One region of the Mesorhizobium sp. CA12 genome, then DNA from elsewhere that is predicted to be linked to it. Evidence: predicted binding sites of a transcription regulator. Region 1 holds the regulator's gene; each other region holds the start of a gene.
The links. Region 1 encodes PhoB, which activates phosphate uptake and scavenging genes when phosphate is short. Its sites were predicted from a motif close to TGTCATNNANCTGTCAT; they were not measured.
Positions count from the first base shown of each region.

Region 2: a site for PhoB is predicted at 2,508-2,524, ahead of LB520_RS17380 (LTA synthase family protein). Genes of this name have one in related genera too.
Region 3: a site for PhoB is predicted at 2,482-2,498, ahead of LB520_RS23225 (DUF1045 domain-containing protein). Genes of this name have one in related genera too.

Region 1 is NZ_JAIUHT010000003.1:172,611-177,306, forward strand. It holds gene xylF (D-xylose ABC transporter substrate-binding protein) at 1-470, opposite strand, end outside; gene LB520_RS07310 (ROK family protein) at 739-1,980, shown strand; gene phoB (phosphate regulon transcriptional regulator PhoB) at 2,313-3,002, opposite strand; gene phoU (phosphate signaling complex protein PhoU) at 3,019-3,726, opposite strand; gene pstB (phosphate ABC transporter ATP-binding protein PstB) at 3,747-4,550, opposite strand; gene pstA (phosphate ABC transporter permease PstA) at 4,547-4,696, opposite strand, start outside.
Region 2 is NZ_JAIUHT010000010.1:13,761-18,456, forward strand. It holds gene LB520_RS17375 (NAD(P)/FAD-dependent oxidoreductase) at 1-338, shown strand, start outside; gene LB520_RS17380 (LTA synthase family protein) at 534-2,459, opposite strand; gene fabD (ACP S-malonyltransferase) at 2,736-3,689, shown strand; gene fabG (3-oxoacyl-[acyl-carrier-protein] reductase) at 3,991-4,696, shown strand, end outside.
Region 3 is NZ_JAIUHT010000016.1:38,432-43,127, reverse strand. It holds gene phnN (phosphonate metabolism protein/1,5-bisphosphokinase (PRPP-forming) PhnN) at 1-477, opposite strand, end outside; gene LB520_RS23230 (alpha-D-ribose 1-methylphosphonate 5-triphosphate diphosphatase) at 474-1,613, opposite strand; gene LB520_RS23225 (DUF1045 domain-containing protein) at 1,634-2,341, opposite strand; gene iolB (5-deoxy-glucuronate isomerase) at 2,589-3,401, opposite strand; gene LB520_RS23215 (DUF3329 domain-containing protein) at 3,780-3,992, opposite strand; gene iolE (myo-inosose-2 dehydratase) at 4,057-4,696, opposite strand, start outside.

The sequences.
Region 1 (4,696 bases):
GAGCCCGAGCCCTTGATGAAGACATAGTTGCCTTCCGGCTTGGCCTTGAACACCTCGCGGGCCTGCATGCGCCCGACTTCCTTGTTGTCGAAGGTCAGGTAGAACACGTCCTTGTTCTCGATCAGGCGGTCATAGCCGACGACCGGGATTCCTTCATCGAGCGCCTTCTGCACTGCCGGGCCGATTGCCGAGGCATCCTGCGCCAGGATGATCAGCGCGTTGGCGCCCTGCGAGATCAGGCTTTCGACGTCGGTTAGCTGCTTGCCCGGATTGGACTGCGCGTCGGCCGAGATATACTTGTCGCCGGCGGCCTCGATGGCGGCCTTCATCGCTGCTTCGTCGGTCTTCCAGCGCTCTTCCTGGAAATTCGACCACGACACGCCGATCACCTTGTCCTTCGCCTCGGCGACGGACGCCAGCGTCAGCGACATGGCAACGCCCGCCAGAATGGCGGCTGCAAATTTCTTCATGATATCCTCCCTGCGCCCGTGCGGCGCGACCCAGACTGGCCCGAAGGCCGGCACAGAGGCTTTTTTTCGAGCCTCAAAAAAATAGTGGTCCAGCACAACAGCGCTGTCAACCGAGATTCTGATGGGTTTTGATGGGCTCAGGCATTTTTTTCGGTATCCGCAATAAATAATGACATGGCCCCTGGCTTCTGCCACAATCCCTAGCGTGTCAGCGACAGGCCATGGCATTATCACAAGGCCGCGATGACTGGGGAGGACGTGCGAAACGATGTCGGTCGGAATCCGCCATGACGATTTGCGCCGGCGCAACCGCGCCATGGTGATTTCGGCGGTACGCCGCGCCGGTCAGCCATCACGGACCGAAATTGCCGCCACCACCGGGCTCAGCCACTCGACCATTTCGGCGATCTCCGCCGACCTGATCCAGGAGGGCATTCTCACCGAAAGCAAGGCCAGCGAGCCGACGGCGTTGAAGCGCGGCCGGCCGCAGATCGGCCTGGCGCTGAACCCTGAAGCCGCCGCGGTGCTGACCGTGGTGTTGTCTCTGAACTTCCTGTCGGTCGCCGTGATCGACTATGCCGGCCAGGTTGTCGCCGAGGAGCAGCAACGCCTGGACACGCTTGTCATGCCCCGCGACGAGCTGATCGGCGAATGCGTGGCGATCGTGCGGCGCCGGCTGCAGGATCCCGACCTCGACATTGGCAGCGTCGCCCGCATCGCCATGGGCATTCAGGGCATCACCGATTCTAATGCACGCGCCATGCTCTGGTCGCCGATAACGCCGCTGACCGACATTCCTTTCGCCGACATTCTCGAGAAGGAGTTCGGCATCTCCGCCACCATGGAGAACGACTGCAACATGATGGCGGTGGCGCTGCAATGGCGCGACCCGGAGCGCTATCGTGACGACTTCATCGCCATCCTGTTGTCGCACGGCATCGGCATGGGTCTCGTGCTCAAGGGTGCGCTGTTCACCGGCACGCATTCCTCCGGCGGCGAGTTCGGCCACATGATTCACCGCCCGGGCGGGGCGCTTTGCCGCTGCGGCCGCCGCGGCTGCGTCGAGGCCTATGCCGGCAACTATGCGATCTGGCGCAGCGCCATGAAAATGAGCGAGGACGCCGAGCCGGTCGACGTCGGCGACGCCGACATGCGGGCCCTTGCCGCGAAGGCGCGCGAGAGGGACGGCCCCGAACGGGAGGCTTACCGCCGGGCCGGCGAAGCGCTTGGTTTCGGTCTCGGCAGCCTGTTCGCCCTCATCGACCCGGCGCCTGTAGCCATGGTCGGCGTCAGCGCGGCCGCCTTCGACCTGATCGAGCCGGCGCTGCGCGAGGCGATCGCCCAGACGGCCGGCGGCCAGCACTCCGAATCGATCTCCTTCGACACCGAGCCGAACGAGTTGCCGCTGATCCGCGAAGGCTGCGCCATGCGCGCGTTGACCTTCGTCGACCAGGAGATTTTCGCGCCGGGAGGCCAGGCAAGAGTGGGGACGGGAAAGAACGTGGCCTGAGGCAGCCTTGAAGAGGTCCGGGACAGCAGCAGACGCTTGAATTAGCGAAGGGAAGGCCCCGCAGCTTCGTCATTCCAGGGCGGAGCAGGAGCGAAGCTCCGTCGCGGAGACCCTGGAATCCATGCCGCTATCTCACGCGTCGAGCGCAGCGGCACAGAATTCTGGACTGTCGCAACGCATCGACATCACGGAATGGATCCTCGGGTCTGCGCTGCGTCGCTGCGCTCCTTGCTCCGCCCGTGGATGACGAAGCACAAGCGTCTCGGCTAACCGCCAATGCACGCGATCCGATGCTGGAGACACAGAACCCGTCAGCGTCTCAGCCCCTATCCCTAATCTTCCCTGATCGCGTAACCCGCCCCGCGGATGGTGCGGATGACGTCCGGCATGCGGCCATTGTTGACCGCTTTGCGCAGACGGCCGACATGGACGTCGACGGTGCGTTCGTCGATATAGATCGTCTCGCCCCAGACATTGTCGAGCAGCTGGCTGCGCGAGAACACCCGGCCGGGATGACGCATCATGAATTCCAGCAGCCGGAACTCGGTCGGGCCGAGCCTGATCTCGCTCTTCTTGCGGTAGACGCGGTGCGACTCGCGGTCGAGCACGATGTCGCCGACCTTGAGCACGCTGGACAGCACCTCCGGCTTGGCGCGGCGCAGCAGCGCCTTGACGCGCGCCATGAACTCCGGCGTCGAGAACGGCTTGACCAGATAGTCGTCGGCGCCGGTCGAGAGGCCGCGCACGCGGTCGCTTTCTTCGCCCCGCGCGGTCAGCATGATGATCGGCAGCCGCTCGGTCTCGGGCCGCATCCTGAGGCGCCGGCAGAGCTCGATGCCGGAAACCGCCGGCACCATCCAGTCGAGCACGAGCAGGTCGGGAACGTTTTCCTGAAGGCGGATTTCGGCCTCGTCGCCGCGGGTCACCACTTCGACCTGGTAACCCTCGGATTCGAGATTGTAGCGGAGCAGCACCCCAAGCGGCTCCTCGTCCTCCACCACCATGATGCGTGGCGCGATCATTGGCAGGTACCCTTCGTCAGGCCGCCGGCGCCGACATTGTCGTCTCGTCCTGCTTGGGACGATTCGCGGGCAATTGCGTGCCGGTCAGCACATAATAGGCGTTCTCGGCGATGTTGGTCACATGGTCGCCGATCCGCTCGAGATTCTTGGCGCAGAACAGAAGATGCGTGCAGGCGGTGATGTTGCGCGGGTCTTCCATCATGTAGGTCAGGAGCTCCCGGAAGACGGATGTGTATTTGACGTCGATGCGCTCGTCGTCGTTGCGAAGCTTGGCCAGCGCCGTGGCGTCGCCCACCGTATATTCCTGGATCACGGCCTGGACCTGGATCAGCACCAGCTGCGCCATGGAATCGATCGAATGCGTGAGGTCGCGCGGCGCGGCGCTGACGCCGACCGAGCCGACGCGCTTGGCGATGTTCTTGGCGAGGTCGCCGATGCGTTCGAGGTCGCCCGCCATGCGGATCGAGCCAACCACATTGCGCAGGTCGTCGGCCATCGGCTGGCGCTTGGCGATCAGCGTGATGGCGCGGTCGTCGAGCTCGCGCTGGCGCGCGTCCATGATGGCATCGTCGGAAACGACGCGCTGCGCCATGGCATTGTCGGTCTCAAGCAGAGCCTTGGTCGAAGCGCCGACCATCGAGCTGGCGAGATCGCCCATGTCGTTGATGAGCCGGCTGATCTGCCTCAGATCCTCGTCGAAGGAAGCGACGGTATGTTCGGCCATGATGATGTCCTCGTATGAGCTCAGCCGAAGCGGCCGGTGATGTAGTCCTGCGTGCGCTTTTCGCGGGGCGAGGTGAAGATCTTCTCGGTCCGGTCGAACTCCACCAGCTCGCCCAGATACATGAACGCCGTCTGCCGCGACACGCGCGCCGCCTGCTGCATGTTGTGGGTGACGATGACGATCGTGTAGTCGGCCTGCAGCTCGTCGATCAGTTCCTCGATCTTGGCGGTCGACAGCGGATCGAGCGCCGAGGCCGGCTCGTCGAGCAGGATGACCTCGGGCTTCACAGCAACGGTACGGGCGATGCACAGGCGCTGCTGCTGGCCGCCCGAGAGGCTGAGGCCGCTGGCGTTGAGCTTGTCCTTGACCTCGTTCCAGAGTGCTGCGCGCTTCAGCGCCTGCTCGACGCGGCTGTCCATCTCGGCCTTGCTGATCTTCTCATAGAGCCTGACGCCGAAAGCGATGTTCTCGTAGATCGACATCGGGAACGGCGTCGGCTTCTGAAACACCATGCCGATCTTGGTCCTGAGCAGGTTGAGGTCCTGCGAGCGGTCGAGGATGTTCTTGCCGTCGAGCAGCACCTGGCCCTCGGCGCTCTGCTTCGGATAGAGCTCGTAGATGCGGTTGAGCACGCGCAGCAGCGTCGACTTCCCGCAGCCCGACGGGCCGATGAAGGCGGTCACGCTGCGCTCGGGCAGGGACAGGTTGATGTCCTTCAGCGCCTTCGACTGGCCATAGTAGAAATTGAGGTTCTTGACCTCGATCTTGGCCTTCTCGACGGTCGTGTCGGCTGCGTTCAGGTCGGTGGACAACATCGGTTTCATCTGTCCTCTCTGCGTCCGGTTAGGCTGCGGGCGATGATGCTCAGCCCGAGAACCGTCAGGGTGATTATGAGTGCGCCCGTCCAGGCCAGTTGCTGCCATTCCTCGTAGGGGCTGAGAGCGAACTGGAAGATGGTTACCGGCAGGCT
Region 2 (4,696 bases), on a different contig from region 1:
ACGATCAGGGCATCTTCCGTGTCGGCAACATCGCGGGCGAGTCGCATCCTGTCATCGCCGAAGGGATTTCGATGGCGCTGCAATCGGGCTGGCTGCTTGCGCGAGAACTGATCGCATCGGGCAAAGGTCACGAGGACCGCGACGCCGCTGGGCATCGCTACGAACGCGAATGGCGTCGGCAATTCTCGACCCGTCTGCGTGCCGCGGCCTTGATTGCCAAAATAGCGCTTGGGCCAGGTGGCGCGTCGGCCATGCGCGCCGTGATCAAGAATTTTCCGGCCGCTTTGACGCTTGGCGCTCGGCTGAGTGGAAAGGTCCAGCCCGTTCCAGGCTTTTGACGTCTAGCGCGTTCACCGTTCACGGAAACGGCGAAACGCCCTATCTCCTTGTTTGTTACGCAATTTCGGACGGAAAACCGCTCACACTTTTCCTGGAATTGCTCTAAATCGCAGCGACAAAACCTTTCCAAGGCCCGGCATCGAAACATCGTTTCGCGCCGGGATAGCTGTGATCGGCTGTGACCGCCGGTCAGCTCAGCTTGTATGCGCGACCAGCCTGTTCACCGTCTCGGGGAAGAAATCGGGCGCCGAGAGCCGCTTGCCGAACATCATGTCGTATTGGATGAGCCGGAAATCGTTGATCTTCGGATCGATCTGCTTCTGCCTCGCCCAATCCGGCGTTGCTTCGCCCACGGGCGACAGGAGCAGGTTGCGGTCGACCACCCGGTAGTGTTCGCGCAGCGCGCCGAGGAAGCCGGTGTAATAGGGGTGGCTGATGCCTGCCGTGGTCAGGATATGATAGGGCAGGAAGGCCGGGCTCACCGAGCCGATGTTCTCGACCGGACCGGAGCGGTTCGACCAGATAACCAAAGGCGTATCGTGGTGTTCGAGCGCGGCGACCGCCGGCTCCTTGCGCGGCGCGACATTGTCCTTGAGGAAGCCGGTCTCGACATAGACGGGTCCGAGCGGCGGCAGATGGTCGCCGAAGAAGGCGATGATGGTCGGCCGCTGGCGGGCCTTCGCCCAGTCGATCAGGCGCTGCAGGCCGCGGTCGGCGTCGGCCGACCCCTCGGCATAGGAAAGCAGCGATTCCCGCGCCCAGGAACTGATCGGCGCGTCGATCGAATGCGTCGGGTTGTAGTAGCGGTAGGGCTCGTAAGGACCGTGGTTCTGCAGGCTGACGGCGAACAGGAACACCGGATCGTCGCTGGTGTCGGCCTCGCGGATGATCTCGTCGGTCATCGCCGCGTCGGAAGCCAGCGGCCCGCGCTTTTCCATCGGCGGCAGCGTCTCTTCGGAGCGGAAGTCGTTGAAGCCGAAATCGGCATAGACGGCGCCGCGGTTCCAGAACCAGTTGGTGCCGGGATGGATGGCGCGCGCCCGGTAACCCTGGCTCTTCAGGAAGGTCGCCAGCGACGGGGTCGGGGTGCGCACATATTGCTGATAGGGGATCGAGCCGGCCGGCAGGAAGGCGTTGGAAAAGCCGGTCAGCGCCTCGAACTCGATATTGGCGGTCATGCCGCCGAACTCGGGCGAGAACATCGAGCCGGAGCGCAACGCCCTGACCGTCGGGATCGGGTCGGGCTTGATGGTGACGCCGGGCAGGTGCGTCGGATCCCAGAAGGATTCGCTCATCACCACCACGATATCCGGCTTCTCGTCCGGCATGGAAGCGGCGACGTCGGGGCGCTGGATCGCGGCCATCGTCTTCTCGGAATAGCCGGGCGGCGCCGCGACATGCGCCATCGGCACGTTCATCGCGAAGGCCAGCGCAAAGCCGTTGGAGGCGTAGTTCTCCTTCTGGTCCCACATGATCGGGATGATCTGCAGCCGGTCGCGCGTCCACGAGAAGGTGGCGTAGTCCATGATCGAGACGAAGAAGGCGAGCAGCGGCACGGCAAGCGCCAGCCGCGCCAGGCGGCCCTTGCGGCTGAGGATGGGTACTCGCCGGCGCCAGGTCCGCCAGCCGTAGACGAGCAGCGTCAGACCGCCGACGATGCCGACCGCCAGCATGACGGCCGTCCACGGGCGCTCGCGCACCAGGAGCGGCATCAGCGCCATGATCTGGCGGGCGAACAGGAAATCCGTGGGATAGAGCGGGTCGCCGAGGTAACGCGATTTCTGGTGGCCGACAAAGGCCAGCGCCAGCGTCAGCGGCGCCACGATCATCAGGCTCTGGTGGCTTCGGCCGAGTATGGCGTCCAGCCCGAGCAGCACCAGGGCGAAGACGATGATGGTGGTCCAGCCGGGCTTGAAGGGCTGCATGAAGAAATCGACTGTGCCGAAGAAATCGCCGCGTACGATCAGCTCGATCGCGAAGACGAGCAGGGCTGAGGCAAGAAGCGTCGACAGGCCGTAGCGTACGGTCGGCCAGGCTCGTCCCGGCAGATAGCCGGTGGACGGATCGTCTTCCAAAAATTGCGGCGCGGGTTTGGCCGCGCCTTTCCTGATCCTTGCCACTTTGCTTCCCCGGCCCTTGTCACGCGTCTTCCACTCGCGTCACGCCACTGTCATCGAAATGTCACGCAAAGCTAGCGCCTGTGGCGGAAATAAGAAGAGCCAGCAAACTAAACGTGAGCGGTTTTCATCAGGTGTGATCAAGTAAAAGGCCTTTTGGAACAGGCAGTCAGCAGGATTTCCGACCGAAATGCAGGCCGAAGAGACGCCTGCGGGCTTGACTTGGCTGTCCGCCTTGCGCCAGAGGCAGACAAAACCAGCCTCTGGAGAGACCTCAAAATGGCCGTCGCATTCACCTTTCCGGGACAGGGCAGCCAGGCCGTCGGCATGGGCAAGGACCTCGCCGATGCATTCCCCGAAGCGCGTCGCGTCTTCGAGGAAGTGGACGCAGCGCTCGGCGAAAAACTGTCGAAACTCATCTGGGAAGGGCCGGAAGAGACGCTGACGCTGACCGCCAATGCCCAGCCGGCGCTGATGGCGGTGTCGCTGGCGGCGATGCGCGCGCTCGAAGCGCGCGGCTTCTCGCTGAAGGACAAGGTGGCTTATGTCGCCGGCCATTCGCTTGGTGAATATTCCGCGCTTGCTGCGGCCGGCTTCGTTTCGGTCGGCGACGCGGCGCGGCTGCTTCGGACCCGCGGCAACGCCATGCAGGCGGCGGTGCCGGCCGGCGAGGGTGCCATGGCCGCGATCATCGGGCTGGAACAGGCCGACGTCGAGGCCGCTTGCGCCGAGGCAGCTCGCGAGGTCGGCAACGGCTCCGTCTGCCAGGTCGCCAACGACAATGGCGGCGGCCAGCTGGTGATCTCCGGCGCCAGGCCGGCGGTCGAGCTGGCGGCGAAGCTGTGCACCGAAAAAGGCGCCAAGCGGGCGCTGATGCTGCAGGTTTCCGCCCCCTTTCATTCGGCGCTGATGACGCCTGCCGCCGACATAATGCGCGAGGCGCTGGCCGGTGTCGCGAAATCCGCGCCGGTGGTTCCGATCGTCTCGAACGTCACCGTAACCCCGACCAGCGACCCCGATGAGATCGTCCGCCGCCTGGTCGAGCAGGTGGTCGCCCGCGTACGTTGGCGAGAGACGGTGGAATGGTTTGGCGCCAACGGCGTCGCGAGCCTCTATGAAGTCGGCGCAGGCAAGGTGCTGTCGGGCCTGGCGCGCCGCATCAACCGCGACATCGCCACCGGCGCCGTGGGCACGGCGGCGGAAGTCGAGGCCGCGCTGGCGGCTTTGGGGTGAGGCCCCGTTTTCGTCATTCTAGGGCGGAGCAAGGAGCGAAGCGACGCAGCGCAGACCCTAGAATCCATGCCGTGACTTGGAAGTGCCGCCGCGGTGCAGAATTCTGCTCCGTTGCATCCTTCGGCCAATGTCACGGCATGGATCCTCGGGTCTACGCGTCCGCTTCGCTCCCGCTCCGCCCGTGGATGACGACGGGAAGGAGGCCTTCGCCAAGTCCGATGCTTGTCTAGCGTGACTTGGACGATATGACGTATACGGAGCGCGACTGCTTGCAGCCGTCTGGAAAAATGAGGTTGAAGATATGTTCGAACTGACCGGCCGCAAGGCGCTCGTCACCGGCGCATCGGGGGGCATCGGCGAGGCGATCGCCAGGGTGCTGCACAGCCAGGGCGCGATCGTCGGCCTGCACGGCACCCGTGTGGAGAAGCTGGAAGCCTTGGCGGGCGAATTGGGCGACCGCGTAAAACTGTTTCCGGCGGACCTGACGAACCGCGACGCGGTCAAGGCGCTCGGCCAGAAAGCGGAGGCCGATCTCGAGGGCGTCGACATCCTGGTCAACAATGCCGGCATCACCAAGGACGGCCTGTTCGTGCGCATGTCGGACGCCGACTGGGATTCGGTGATCGAGGTCAACCTCACCGCTGTGTTCCGGCTGACCCGCGAACTGACCCATCCGATGATGCGCCGCCGCCATGGCCGCATCATCAACATCACCTCGGTGGTCGGCGTCACCGGCAATCCCGGCCAGACCAACTACTGCGCCTCCAAGGCAGGCATGATCGGCTTTTCCAAGTCGCTGGCGCAGGAGATCGCCACCCGCAACATCACCGTCAACTGCGTCGCCCCGGGCTTCATCGAATCGGCCATGACCGACAAGCTCAACGACAAGCAGAAAGAGACGATCATGGCCGCGATCCCGACCCGGCGCATGGGCACCAGCGTTGAAGTGGCGTCCGCCGTCGCTTATCTCGCCTCCAATGAGGCGGCCTATGTCACCGGCCAGACCA
Region 3 (4,696 bases), on a different contig from region 1:
AAGCACTTCGCCGCGCGATTCACGGCCGCGCGCCGCCAGCCGCTCGGCGAGGATCTCCGGCGTGGCGGTGATCTCGACCACAGCCAGATTGGCGTAGCGCTCGCGCAGCGCCGGGATGACCGATCGGGAGACATTCGCCACGGCTACATGACCGTTGGCCACGGCCCAGTCGACATCGGCCGGCAGGCCATAGCGCAGGCCGTGCGCGTCCCAGCACAGCGAGAAGGCGCCGTCCGCCTCCGCCTCGGCAAAGGCGGCATCGGCCAGCGTGTCGTGGTCCTCGCTTGCCGTGTCGCTCGGCCTGGTGATGACACGGCGCACGAATTCCAGCCGCGTCTCGCCGGCAAAGCGCGCCTTGGCGTAGCCGATCAGCGTGTCCTTGCCGGCGCCGCTCGGGCCGACCACCGCGACGAAGACGCCGTTGCGAATCGGCAGGCTGTCGGCCAGCTCGCGCTCGATGAGGGCCGAGACCATCATGCGACCCGGCCGCCCTGACGCCACACGGTGCGCACGACCGGCACATGGTCGTCCACGCGCACCCGCACCAGGTCGGCCCGGCGGCCGGGCTCGACGACGCCGCGGTCGGCGAGGCCGATCGCTTCGGCCGGGTTCTTCGAGACCATGGCGACCGCCTGCGGCAGCGAGATGCCGTCGACGACATCGCCGAGGAAGAAGGCCGACTGGATCAGGCTGAAGGGGATGTAGTCGGATGAAAGGATGTCGAGCAGGCCGTCGGCGGCGAGCGTGCGCGCCGAGACATTGCCGGAATGCGAGGCGCCGCGCATGACGTTCGGCGCGCCCATCAGCACGCCGAGGCCCGCCGCCTTCGAGGCCTTGGCCGCCTCTTGCGTCGTCGGGAACTCGGCGACGCGCACGCCCTGCTCGATCGCTTCGTCGACATGGCCGGCGGTCGCGTCGTCATGGCTCGCCAGCACGATGCCGCGCTCCCGGCAGGCGGCCGAGATGAAGACGCGGTTCGGACCGGAATTGCGGGCCGATTCGGCCATCCGCTTCTCGCAGAATTTCTGGAAGTCGCGGTCCGTCAGCTTCAGTTTGCGCTGGTAGTAGTAGGCATAGGTCTCGAGGTTGACGAACTGGCGCTGTCCGGGCGCGTGGTCCATCAGCGAGGCGAGCTTAACCCGCTCGTCGGTCTCGAAATTAGCGAAAGCCTCGAGGCAGTCCGGCGCCGAGACCTCGCAACGCAGGTGGATGAAATGGTCGGCCCTGAGCCGATCCTGGCGCACGCTGTCCTCGATCGCGTCGGCCAGCTTGCGAACGTCCTCGGATTTCAGGTCGGCATCCTCGTCCATGCCGACGCGCAAGGCGTCGAGCACCGTCGTGATGCCGGCGGTCGCCACCTGGGCGTCATGGGCAAGCACGGCGGCGATCGGGTTCCAGCGCACTTTCGGGCGCGGCGCGTAGTGGCCTTCGAGGTGATCGGTGTGCAGCTCGACAAGACCTGGGATGATGTAGTCGCCGCCCATGTCCTCGCCGGCGCGGGCAGCCCCCGGCTCGACGGCGGCAATCAGGCCGTCGCGCAACAACAGCGAGCCCTCGACGATTTCATCGGGCAGCACGATGCGGGCATTGGTGAGAACGGTTTCGGCGGTCATCTCGGGCGGTCCTATATCAATCAAGCTGTTTTGCGGGCGGGGCTACGGCCAAGCGTATGATGGGAAAGCACCATGAACGGGGCGCCGGGCTCGCTTTCGACGAACAATGTCAGCGCATCCACCGGCACCGGCTGCCGCAGCACATCGGCGAACAGGCCGTCGATCGCTGCACGAAGACGTGGGCTTTCCTGTGGCCCGACCCGCCCCGACAGCGTCATGTGGAAGCGGAACGTGTCGAAGACGTAAGGATAACCCCATTGGCAGAGGTTGCGGAACTCGTCCGGCTTCAGCGCATCGGGACTGCGGCGCTCGATCTCGGCCTCCGTCAGCGGCGCGCGGAACGGATCGAAGGCGCGCACCACCTCGCCGGCGAAATCGTTGAGTGGCGCGAACTGCGCTTCCGGCACCAGCGCGAAAAAGCCGTCGATCTGGCCGACGACGAGACGCGGGATGATCACAGGCGGCGTCGCCTCGGCGAAAGCGTCGAGCGCGGCGCGCAGCGAAGCTTCCGTCTCGTTCGGCGCCAACCGGAACGGCGCTTTCAGCGTCGCGTGGAATCCGTAGCGCCGGGCAGAGGCAGTATGGAAAGCGACTTCCGCGGCCGACAGATCGCCTACGGCCTCGACCGGCCGCGTCGCCGCGCCAAACGGGTCGCGGCCCAGCCAGTTGGCGGCAATGCGCGCCAGCTTCTCGTTCTGCCCCGGGGTGTAGTAGATCGCGTAGCGCATGGGCGTTCCTCGTCAAGCGCGCTGCGCGCCCCAAAGGAATATGCGACGCGCTTCAAGTCATTGTCTTGGCAAGTCGGGACCCAAAAACGCCGGAGCGCTTGCGGCGACATGCACCGGAACCGCTGCCATAGGTGATTTCCATGACGGATTGACGAAGCTTTCGTGGGTTTTCGAAGGCAAGTCCAGCACGGAGCTCGTTAGCCGACGATTTTTCCGGGCTGGACCAACGGCTTTGCCGGCGTGCCGATCAGGCCTTGATCAGCCATTCATGCTCGGCCGCGTTGTGGAATTTCCACGTCCGCTTCGGTCCGGCCATGACGTTGAGGTAATAAAGATCGTAGCCGTGGCAGGCCGCGCAGGGATGATAGCCCTTGGGCACCAGCACGACATCGCCGTCCTCGATCGCCATCGCCTCGTCCAGCTCGCGCACGCCGTTGCGGTCGGCATCGGTGTAGACGCGTTGGAAGGCAAAGCCCTGCGGCGGGTTGAGCCGGTGGTAATAGGTCTCCTCGAGATAGGACTCGGCCGGCAGATTGTCCTGGTCGTGCTTGTGCGGCGGGTAGCTCGACGTGTGGCCGCCGGGCGTAATCACCTCGACCACCAGCAGCGAATCAGCCGGCTTGCCCTCGGGCAGGATGTTGGTGACGTAGCGCGTGTTGGTGCCCTTGCCGCGCACCTCCTGGCCGAGATCGTCAGGTCCGATGACGCGCACCGGCAGGCCGCCGCTTAAGCCGGGCGCCGAGCAGACGGCGAGTTCCAGCTCGGTATCGGCGGTCACCGACCAGTCGGCGCCTTGCGGCACATAGACCGACCACGGCTTGCCTTCGAAGGGCGACATGCGCTCGCCGAGCAGGCCGAGATCCTTGCCGCCGGCCGACGCTTTGCCCTTGCCGGTGACGAACACCAGGCAGACCTCGCGCTCGCCGGTTTTGCCGGACACCGTCTCGCCCGGACGAAGCCGATGCAGGTCGAAACCGACATAGGTCCAGCCGGCGCTTTGCGGCGTGACGTGAGCGACATGGCCGTGGCCCTTGTCGGGCTTGACGAGCAGTTTCGACATTTTTGTCTCTCCTATTCCGTTGGCCTTCGTTGGTTGCGGATCAAGGATCTTGCCGGCTGACAGAACCAGCACAACCTTCGAGATTGGCCGAGGCCTCCAAACTTCGTCATTCTAGGGCGAAGCAGGAGCGCAGCTCCGTCGCGGAGACCCTAGAATCCATGCCGGTTACCTCAATCGAAGGGCGCTGCGGAGCAGAATTCTGTACCGCAGCGGCTGCTTCGAAGTCACGGAATGGATCCTAGGGTCTGCGCTACGTCGCTGCGCTCCTTGCTTCGCCCGTGGATGACGAAGCGAGGGGCGTTTCGGCTAATCGCCAACGCATGCGATCCGCCATGCACGCAGTATCCGATCCGTAGACGCTTCTGAGCCATGGATTAGTCACTCCTTCGGTCCGGGTTCGGCCTTGTTCTCCTCAATCGGCTTATAGAGGTAGAAAAACTGCCACACGGCATAGCCGGCGAAGCCCAGCGCGATGACGCCCCAGAACGGCGTGCCGGACGCGAATTCGATCACCGACCAGACCAGGCAGACCGCGACGACCGCGATACGGCGCCACAGCGGCCGGAAGAAGGGATGCTCATAGTCTTTCATCGCGCCAATCCAGGATTTGCCCAAAGCACAACGGATAAACCGGGCGCCCCGACTAATCCACTGCTCAGGCCGGAAAACCCTGCGTCTCGACCGTATAGCCGGCGGCCGTCATCACCCGCATAAGTTCCTTGTGGCCGACCTGGGCCATCTTGAGCGGCGGGTTCTTCTTCGGATCCTGCTCGGCCTCGACCACGAACCAGCCTTCATAGCCATGATCGGCGAACCGCTGGACAATCGCCCCGAAGTCGAGTGAGCCGTCGCCCGGCACGGTGAAGGCGCCGAGCGCCACGGCGTCGAGGAAGGACTGTTTCGTGCGGTCGAGCCTGTCGATCACGCCCATGCGAACATCCTTCACATGGACGTGGTTGATGCGCTTGTGGTGATTGTCAATGGCGCGCAGCACGTCGCCGCCGGCAAAGGCGAGATGGCCGGCATCGAGCAGCAGCGGAATGCCTTCGCCGGAGTTGCGCATGAAGGCGTCGAGCTCCGGCTCGGTCTCGACCACCGCCGCCATGTGGTGATGGTAGGAGAGCGGCATGCCTTGCTCAGCGCACCACTCGCCGAACTCGGTGACGCGCCGGCCGTAAGCCTTCATCTCGTCATCCGAAAGTTTCGGCTTGGTGGCCAGAGGCTTGGAGCGGTCGCCCTGAATGGACCGGCCGACCTCCCCATAGACGATGCAGGGCGCATCGACCGCCTTGAAC